Regions from separate parts of the Mixta hanseatica genome, predicted to be linked through region 2. Evidence: predicted binding sites of a transcription regulator. Region 2 holds the regulator's gene; each other region holds the start of a gene.
The links. The regulator CRP, encoded in region 2, controls carbon source genes, mostly activating them, when cyclic AMP is high. The targets are predictions, from matches to a motif close to ATGTGANNNNNNTCACAT.

Region 1 (3,283 bases), 1.7 Mb from region 2:
CTTACGGGCGATGCCGCCCAGCGTCAGGATGTTTTCAACCGGGATCTGCTGTTGCTCAAAGCACTCCATAATGGCGCGCGCGCCAAAGGCGGTAGCGGCGATAAAGCCGCCAAACAGAACAGGCGCATCGGTACCCAGATTAAGATCGGTAATCACGCCTTTCAGGCGCTGGTTGGCGAACGGCGTACGGCGGCCGTTAAACCAGTCCAGCACGACAGGCAGGTGATCCAGCTGCGGATTTGCTACCCAGGCAGCGGTTAACTGACGCAGCAGATCCTGCGACAGCGCCTCAAGCTGCGGCTTTAACTCAGGGTGCTGACGCGCCGCCTGCTGCAGCGGCCAGTTCAGCAGACGGCTGAACCAGGCGTACATATCGCCAAAGGCAGACTGTCCCGCCTCCAGCCCGATTGCGCCCGGGGTAACGCTGCCGTCAACCTGGCCGCAAATGCCTTCAATCGCGCGGTTGCCGACGCGTTCGCTGTCGGCGATAAGAATGTCGCAGGTGGAGGTGCCGATCACTTTAACCAGGGTGTAAGGCTGGGCGCCGGCGCCTACTGCGCCCATATGGCAGTCAAACGCGCCGCCGGAAAGCACCACGGAGGTGGAGAGCCCAAGGCGCTGCGCCCATTCCGGCGTCAGGGTGCCGACCGGCTTCTCAGCGGTAAAGGTGTCGGTAAACAGCGGGTAGTCCAGCTGCTGGGTTAATAGCGGATCGAGCGCGTCGAAAAACGCCGCCTGCGGCAGGCCGTCCCACTGAGGATGCCACAAAGATTTATGGCCGGCTGCGCAGCGTCCGCGGCGGATGGCCGCCGGCGCGGTAGTGCCGCTCAGCAGCGCTGGCACCCAGTCGCACAGCTCTATCCAGGAAACTGCGGCATCGCGTACGGCGGCATCAGCGCGGGAGACATGCAGAATCTTGGCCCAGAACCATTCAGAAGAGTAAACGCCGCCGATATAGCGTGAGTAATCTTCAAACTGGCCGCTGCGGCAGAGCTGGTTAATCTCTTCCGCCTCTTCAATCGCGGTGTGATCTTTCCACAGCACAAACATTGCGTTGGGGTTATCCGCAAATTCAGGGCGCAGCGCCAGCACGTTGCCGTCACGGTCAATCGGCGCCGGCGTCGAGCCGGTCGAGTCCACGCCGATGCCGACCACGGCGGCGCGCTGCTCGTTGCTCAGGCGCGCCACCACGCCGCAAATCGCTTTCTCCAGCGCTTCAATATAATCCAGCGGATGATGACGGAACTGGCTGACCTGCGGCACGCTGTACTGACCGGCCATCCAGCGCGTATAGGGCGCCACCTCTTTTTGTAGTTCTTCGCCGCTTTGGCAGTCTACCGCCAGGGCGCGAACCGAATCGCTGCCAAAGTCCAGACCAATCGTTATGGCACCAGCACGCATTCGGGCTCTCCTGTTAATGAACAATCGCAGGCTCTAACACTAAAAAGCGCGGCGGTTTTCGGTTAGCCCTTGCCAGCTGGATATATGTATTTTTCTGTCATCGTCAGGGGTTATGTGAAGCCGATCAAAAGTTAACGCCCGGTTAAAATTGCTGAATATATGGATTAACTTGCCATAGTTTTGCTATGTGATACCGCTCTACATTTCATGATGCATTTCCCGCTAAAACTAGCCCAGCGTTTGTTCAGGTAACGCACAGCTTGAGCGCTAATTACCTGATTTACCGTTTGCAAAACGTTTTTAATCCGATTGGTATCGTTTACACCGTTTCGTTGCGCACAACGAAAAAATTACACTGCGCCGGAGAACACCATGCACAAATTCACTAAAGCGTTAGCCGCCATTGGTCTGGCTGCCGTTATGTCACAATCCGCTATCGCCGAGACGATGAAACTGGGCTTCCTGGTTAAACAGCCGGAAGAGCCCTGGTTTCAGACGGAATGGAAGTTCGCTGATAAAGCGGGCAAAGATCTGGGCTTTGACGTGATTAAGATTGCAGTGCCTGACGGAGAAAAAACCCTGAACGCCATCGACAGCCTGGCGGCCAGCGGCGCGAAAGGCTTTGTCATCTGTACGCCGGATCCCAAGTTGGGTTCGGCGATTATGGCTAAAGCACGTAGCTACGATCTGAAAGTGATTGCGGTGGACGATCAGTTTGTGACCGCCAAAGGCAAGCCGATGGAAAGTGTGCCGCTGGTGATGATGGCCGCCACCAAAATCGGCGAGCGTCAGGGGCAGGAGCTGTATAAAGAGATGCAGAAGCGCGGCTGGGATGTGAAAACCTCCGCGGTGATGGCGATTACGGCTAACGAACTGGATACCGCGCGACGCCGCACCTCCGGCTCTATCGATGCGCTGAAGGCGGCCGGTTTCCCGGAAAAACAGATCTATCAGGTGCCGACCAAATCTAACGATATCCCCGGCGCGTTTGATGCTGCTAACTCGCTGCTGGTGCAGCATCCGGAAGTGAAAAACTGGCTGATCGTCGGCATGAACGATAACACCGTGCTGGGCGGCGTGCGCGCCACCGAAGGCCAGGGCTTCAAGGCGGCTAACGTGGTCGGTATCGGCATCAACGGCGTAGACGCCATCAGTGAGCTTTCTAAAGGTCAGGCGACCGGCTTCTACGGGTCGCTGCTGCCCAGCCCGGATGTGCATGGCTACAAAAGTATCCAGATGTTGCATGACTGGGTAACTAACAATAATGAGCCGCAGAAGTTCACCGAGGTCACGGACGTGGTGTTAATCACCCGCGATAACTTCAAAGCGGAGCTGGCGAAAAAAGGGCTGATGTAAGCGTGTCAGCACCAGCGGGCGGCGAATGTCGCCCATTTAGCTGGCGCTTACTCTTCAGCCAGGCAGATGGTCATCATCCTGCGCCGCTTAACCGGCGCTCACAATGAACAGGCAAAGCGGAGACACCATGAACACTGATTCAGCCTTTCTGTCGTTTCATGGCATCAGTAAAACTTTTCCCGGCGTGAAGGCGCTGCAGGATATCAGCTTCAGCTGTCGCGCAGGCGAAGTGCACGCGCTGATGGGAGAAAACGGCGCCGGGAAATCGACGCTGCTGAAAATTCTTAGCGGTAGCTATCAGCCCAGCGGTGGCGCCATTCAGATTCAGGGCAGCCCGGTGAATTTTAACCATACCACCGACGCGCTGAACGCCGGCGTAGCCATTATCTACCAGGAGCTGCACCTGGTGCCGGAAATGAGCATTGCGGAAAATATCTATCTGGGCCAGCTGCCGCAGCGCGGCGGGCTGGTGAACCGTAAGCTGCTGCGCTATGAAGCGGGGCTGCAGCTAAAAAATCTGGGGATG
Region 2 (3,283 bases):
GACGCCTCATTTCCCAGCAGCATTTGTAACGCTTCCTGATAGGCTTCCAGTGCATCATGCGCATTCTGCCGCAATAGCCCGCTTTGCCATTGCGGCCATAGCCAGACCATGCCGCCAAAAGCGATGCAACACCCCATCAGCGTATCCATCAGGCGCGGCAGCAGAAAATGCGCGCCGTTCAGCGACAGCAGCTGCAGTGAATAGACGCCGGTAAGGGTAAAACCGATGGTCGCCCAGCCATAATATTTACGGATAAACAGATAGCTGACCAGAGTAATCGCCAACATGATCACCAGCACTAATGACTCCGGCACCGCAAAGTGCAGCGCTGCCGCGGCAATAATCAACCCGGCCAGCGTACCGAGCGCTCGGTGTTGGATACGCACGCGCGTGGCGCTGTAGCCGTTCTGGCTGACAAACATAATCGTCATTAAAATCCACCACGGCTTCGGCACGTTAAAGGTTAGCGCCAGCACGCTGCCGAACACCAGCATCACCGCAAAGCGTGCCGCGGTACGCAGGGCAGAGGATTTCAGTGACAGATAGCTGCGCAGGGCGGGAAGCAGCGGCAGCTGACGCTGGCGATCGGCCATCAGGTCGCGTCGATAGAGCGGACGTTGAGTACGCAGCACACGGGCGATGCGGCTGAAATGGTAATAACAGAAGTGGCCGACCGGATTTTCCGGATGCTGACGCGCAATTTTTTCCAGACCCAGCAGCGGCTTTTCCATTGTGAAACGTGACGGCAGCCGATGATAAAGCAGGTCGTCCGCCAGTTCGCGCAGCCGTGCGGCAATAGTTTGTGCATTCCAGCGGATCACCGCTTCCGCATGGCTTTGCTCTACCAGCTTTTGTACTTCCTGCGGCTGATGCAGGCTGACAGCGATATGCTCCTGCAGATCGAGCGCGACCTGAAACGCACGCATCAGATGGCGATGGCTGTGATCGCGGTTGGCGGCCAGCATATGCATTTGCTGATAACAGGTATTAATCAGATCGACGGCTTTTTGCTGACGCGCCAGCAGCGGCGGCAGCGCTTTTTCCGGATCGGTAAGCTGCGTTAGCAGGGTATATTTCGCTTCGCAGTAATCCGCCAGTTCGTGGTACAGCAGGCTGAGCGTTTCGCGCATAGGCTGCTCTTTCCACAGCCGGAACCAGAACCAGTTAAACAGCCCATACCAGAAGGTGCCGCCGATATAGAGCAGCGGCGGTCCCCAGATGGGCATATTGCCCACCAGACCGAGGGTAAAAATGGCGGCAATCAATGAAGCGGGCAGCAGGCGGGCATGAAGCGGACCGATTTCCCCGGTCACGCCCAGTACTAACGCCATGGCGAACAGCGTAACGGGTAGCGGCACCTGCTGTAACGATAGCCATTGAAGCAGGAAACTGCTAAAAGCAAACAGCGCACCGCCAACGATAAGGCGCTTAAAGAAACGCCGATGCGGCGTATCCAGACCGGCAATATTGCAGCAGGCGGGAACCAGCGAGAAGAGTAGCCCTTTTTGTAAATCGCCCAGCAACCAGCCAAAGGCTACCGGTAAACAGAGCACCAGCGTTTGACGCAGCGCGTAGTTCACTTCGGGATGGTAAATAATTCTCCGCCACATACTACATCACCAAAATAGACACGGCGTGATGCCAGGCATCACGCCGTGTCTTCAGCGTAGCTTAACGGGTGCCGTAAACGACAATCGTTTTACCGTGCGCGGAGATCAGATTTTGATCTTCCAGCATTTTCAGAATACGACCTACCGTCTCGCGTGAGCAGCCAACGATCTGGCCGATCTCCTGACGGGTAATCTTGATTTGCATCCCGTCCGGGTGCGTCATCGCATCCGGCTGTTTGGCAAGGTTAAGCAGCGTTTGGGCAATGCGGCCGGTAACGTCAAGGAAAGCTAAATTGCCTACTTTCTCTGAAGTTACCTGTAGGCGACGCGCCATCTGTGAAGAGAGACGCATCAAAATGTCAGGATTCACCTGAATCAGCTGACGGAATTTTTTGTACGAAATTTCGGCTACTTCACAGGCGGTTTTCGCTCGTACCCATGCACTACGTTCCTGGCCTTCTTCAAACAGGCCAAGCTCGCCAATGAAATCACCCTGGTTAAGATAGGAAAGGATCATCTCTTTGCCTTCTTCATCCTTGATCAGTACCGCAACCGCACCTTTTACGATGTAATAGAGCGTCTCGGCCTTTTCACCCTGATGAATCAACGTGCTTTTTGATGGATATTTGTGAATATGGCAATGTGACAGGAACCATTCGAGTGTAGGGTCTGTTTGCGGTTTGCCGAGAACCATTCGCTATTATCCTCTGTTGTAATCGTGCCCTAAATACAGGGGGCAGTTTTCCCTGTCAGGCGTTGAAATCTTCAAGCGTTTCCTGCTGGAAATTATGCAGGCAACTGCGAGGCTTAAGGGCGTGCAGTCGTCCCGTTCTCGTTTCATCGAACGAAAATATTACAGCTTTGTTTGTAGCACAGCTTTATCTTACTGTCTCCTGTTGTCTCGCTTCAGCTTGTGCTGAATCGGACAATTGCCGTTTAGCTGTTGAAAGCCCAGGCAGGCAATTCGCTTACTTATCTGAAGACAGAGAATAGGCAGATTATTCGATTTTTTTGCCTTCAATCAGGCGTTTCACTAACGGCAGCATAATCAATTCCATTGCCAGCCCCATTTTCCCGCCGGGCACCACCAACGTATTGATATGTGAAATAAACGAACCCTGCAGCATCGCCAGAAGATAGGGGAAATCAATATCTTCCAGGCCGCGGAAATGGATTACTACAAAGCTTTCATCCAGCGAGGGGATCGCGCGCGCGGCAAAGGGATTCGACGTGTCCACGGTGGGCACGCGCTGAAAGTTGAGATGGGTGCGGGAAAATTGCGGCGTGATGTAGTTAATATAATCTTCCATTGAGCGCACCACCGAATCCATTACCGCTTCGCGTGAGTGGCCGCGTTCGCTGGTATCGCGTACCAGTTTTTGAATCCACTCCAGATTGACGATAGGCACCACGCCAACCAGCAAATCCACCTTTTCCGCCACGTTATGCTGTGGCGTGACGACGCCGCCGTGCAACCCTTCATAAAACAGGATATCCGTGGGTTCCGGCAGCGGCTGCCACGGCGTAAAGGTGCCGGGCACCTGATTCCACGGCACCGCTTCGTCATAGGTATGCAGATATTTACGCGACTGGCCGCGGCCGCTTTCGCCATATTCAACAAAGGTCTGTTCCAGCAGGCCGAAGTCGTTGGCCTCCGGTCCGAAGTAGCTGAT
Region 3 (3,283 bases), 140 kb from region 2:
ATTTTGCCATCACTCGTAATAGTCACTTAACGGAATGATTACGTTATGATCCCACAGTATATCGTCAGAACGCGGAAAATGTTACATCTGAGCCATAAGTAGCGGAAAATGGCGTATAAAAAGTAATCATTAACCGCACAAACAGCAGACTCTGCTGTCACTTAAGCTTATTTAAAGCCTGGCAGTAAAGACGCCTTTTTTCCGCTATCGGCAGGACTAAAAAGGGAAAGACATAAAAAAGCGCCGGAGACCGGCGCTTTAAGTGAGCGTTAACCAGAAGAGGAAAGACGATCGAGGTTAATCAGCGAAAAAGCACTGTTTTAGCGCCAGCTCAACGCCGCGTAGCTCAGCCAGCCCTTTCAGGCGGCCAATGGCGGAATAGCCGGGGTTAGTCTGTTTATGCAGATCGTCCAGCATCTGATGACCATGATCGGGACGCATAGGTATCGCGCGTGCGGCGCCGGCACGGCGGCGGCGCTGCTCCTCTTCCAGGATCACCTTTATTACGCCGACCATATCTACGTCGCCTGTCAGATGCGCGGCTTCATGAAAACTGTTGGGGTTTTCTTCCCGCTGCGTGGCGCGCAGATGGATAAAATGGATACGGTCGGCATAGGTTTTCGCCATCTGTACCAGATCGTTATCGGCGCGTACGCCGTAAGAGCCGGTACAGAAAGTAAAGCCATTATGCAGGCTGCTGACCGTCTCGGTAAGCCACTGCATATCCTCCTGAGTAGAGACAATACGTGGCAGACCCAGAATAGGACGCGGCGGATCGTCCGGATGCACCGCCAGCATAATGCCTACTTCTTCCGCCACCGGCACGATAGCGCGCAGGAACGTGGCCATATGTTCGCGCAGGCGCGCCTTATCAATGCCGTCATACTGCGACAGCTGCGCCTGAAACTGCTCCAGCGTATAGCCTTCTTCCGCGCCGGGCAGGCCGGCGATAATGTTGCGCGTCAGCGTGGCGATCGCCTCTGGCGTCATGGCGGCATAATAATCGGCCGCCTGACGCTGCTCGTCTGCGCTGTAGGTTTGCTGGGCGCCGGGACGCTTTAGAATATGCAATTCAAACGCAGCGAAAGCGACGGCATCGAAGCGCAGCGCGCGTGCGCCGTTGGGCAACAGCCAGCCGAGATCGGTGCGCGTCCAGTCCAGCACCGGCATAAAGTTATAGCAGACGGTATCAATGCCACAGGCGGCGAGGTTACGCAGCGACTGCTGATAGTTAGCGATATAACGCTGCCAGTCACCGCGTTGGGTTTTAATCGCTTCATGTACCGGAACGCTTTCCACCACCGACCAGTAAAGCCCTTTTTCCGCCAGCTGTGCCTGCCGCGCCTTGATCTCATCTGTTGTCCAGATTTCACCGTTCGGAATATGATGCAGAGCGGTAACGATACCGGTCGCGCCAGCCTGCCTGGCATCATCCAGCGAGACGGGGTCGTTAGGGCCATACCAGCGCCAGGTGTGTTCCATAAGCTCTCCTGTAGTCGATTTATCTCGAAGCGGCGACCCAACGCAGCGGCCAGCCGATTAATGTAAAGGGCCATTGGTCCGGCCGCTGGGCCAGAATAGGGGAGTTTTTTGCCTGAAAGAGTGATGATTGTCCCATTATCAGGCGTTGTACCCGATAAACCAGGGCGTTGGCTGTAACAATAACGCCTCGTGAAATCGTGTTTACAGCAGCCTTAACCGGATAGAGAGAATTGTTATGACACTACCCGCCATCAAAACCGAGCGGCTCTATCGACAAATTTCCAGCCTGATAAGCGCTGCGATCGCCCGCGGCGAGTTTGCGCCGGGCACGTTGCTGCCGCCGGAGCGTGAACTGGCCAGGCAACTCAACGTCAGCCGTTCGTCAGTACGTGAAGCACTAATTGCGCTGGAGGTGACTGGCTGGGTAGAGATCCGCAGCGGCAACGGCGTACAGGTGGCGAATCCGCTGCCGGGCAAACCGACTGAGCCGGTGGATACCTTTAGCCTGCGCGATCTGATTAAAGCGCGTCAGGCTTTTGAGGCGATGACCGCCGAACTGGCGGCGCGTCACGGTACGGCGCAACAGCGGCAGGAGTTGCTGGAGGTTGCTCATCAACTGGCGCAGCATCAGGTAAATGACGACGAGTTTTTGCGTCATGATAAGCGCTTTCATCTACTGATCAGCGAAATGACCGGCAATGACCTGTTACGGGAGATGATGGAGCAGCTGTGGAACCGGCGTAAAAGCCAGCGCTTTGTGCGGCTGGAGAGCCACTTTGCGGATCGGGATTTTCCTCAGGCGTTGAACCATGACCATCAGCTGATCGCCAATGCCATCGCGCAGCAGAATCCGCAGCTTGCCCGCGACAGCATGGCGCTGCATTTGCAGCGCGTTTACGATCATCTGTTTGATACCTCCGCCTGATATCCGATGGTTAACGCTTCACCGGCGGACGGCCGTTGCCTAATAAAATAGCCAGCTTGCTGCCGCCCGGCGTGGTTTCCATCAGAATTTTACACACGCTGGTCAGCGGCACCGACAGCAGCATCCCTACCGGGCCGAGTAGCCAGCCCCAAAAGATCAACGACAGAAACACCACCAGCGTGGACAAGCCGAGGCCGCGCCCCATTACGCGCGGCTCCAGCATATTGCCGAATACCATATGAATGGCGCTGAACAGGGCGGCGACCAGCAGCGCATCATAAAAATCGTTTAGCACCAGCGCCTGAATAAAAGGCGGCACGCCGGCAATTATTGGCCCGATATTGGGAATAAAGTTCAGCACAAACGCGACCACGCCCCAGAACAGGGCGAACTTGACATCCAGCAACAACAGGCTGATCCAGACGGCAATGCCGGTAATCAGGCTGATCAGCGTTTTTAATGCCAGATAGTGGGTCACTCCTTTCAGCGCCTTATGCAGGCCGGCGATGCGGATCTGCGGATTAATCAGCGCGTTGCGCAGCTTATAAGGCAGATGGCGTACTTCAAACAGCATGAAAATCACCGTCATGATCAGCAGCACAAAGTTACTCATCGCTCCGGAAAACTGCGTCAGCACCATGGTGGCGACATTCATAATTGCGTTCGGATCAAGCTGTTCCGCCAGCGCGCGGGTAGAGACAGGGATGTTTAGTCGCCCGGCATAGTGCTGAATCACCGTCAGCTTTTGCTCAAGAATGGCGCGTATTTGCGGATAAACCAGCGAGAACTCATTGACCGAGCTGGCCAGCATGGCGACCAGCATCAGAATAACCATCAGCACCACCACCATCACCAGCGTAATCGCCCAGCTGCGGC

Region 1: the regulator CRP is predicted to act here: its motif matches at 1,514-1,531, upstream of K6958_RS10195 (arabinose ABC transporter substrate-binding protein).
Region 3: the regulator CRP is predicted to act here: its motif matches at 1,601-1,618, upstream of uxuA (mannonate dehydratase).

What each region holds. Positions count from the first base shown of each region.
Region 1 is NZ_CP082904.1:2,095,802-2,099,084, forward strand. Features, by position in the region: gene K6958_RS10190 (ribulokinase) at 1-1,401, opposite strand, end outside; gene K6958_RS10195 (arabinose ABC transporter substrate-binding protein) at 1,774-2,757, shown strand; gene araG (L-arabinose ABC transporter ATP-binding protein AraG) at 2,885-3,283, shown strand, end outside.
Region 2 is NZ_CP082904.1:406,134-409,416, forward strand. Features, by position in the region: gene K6958_RS01815 (YccS/YhfK family putative transporter) at 1-1,610, opposite strand, end outside; gene crp (cAMP-activated global transcriptional regulator CRP) at 1,672-2,304, opposite strand; gene K6958_RS01825 (phosphoribulokinase) at 2,609-3,283, opposite strand, start outside.
Region 3 is NZ_CP082904.1:264,931-268,213, forward strand. Features, by position in the region: gene uxuA (mannonate dehydratase) at 298-1,482, opposite strand; gene K6958_RS01185 (FadR/GntR family transcriptional regulator) at 1,718-2,407, shown strand; gene K6958_RS01190 (AI-2E family transporter) at 2,418-3,283, opposite strand, start outside.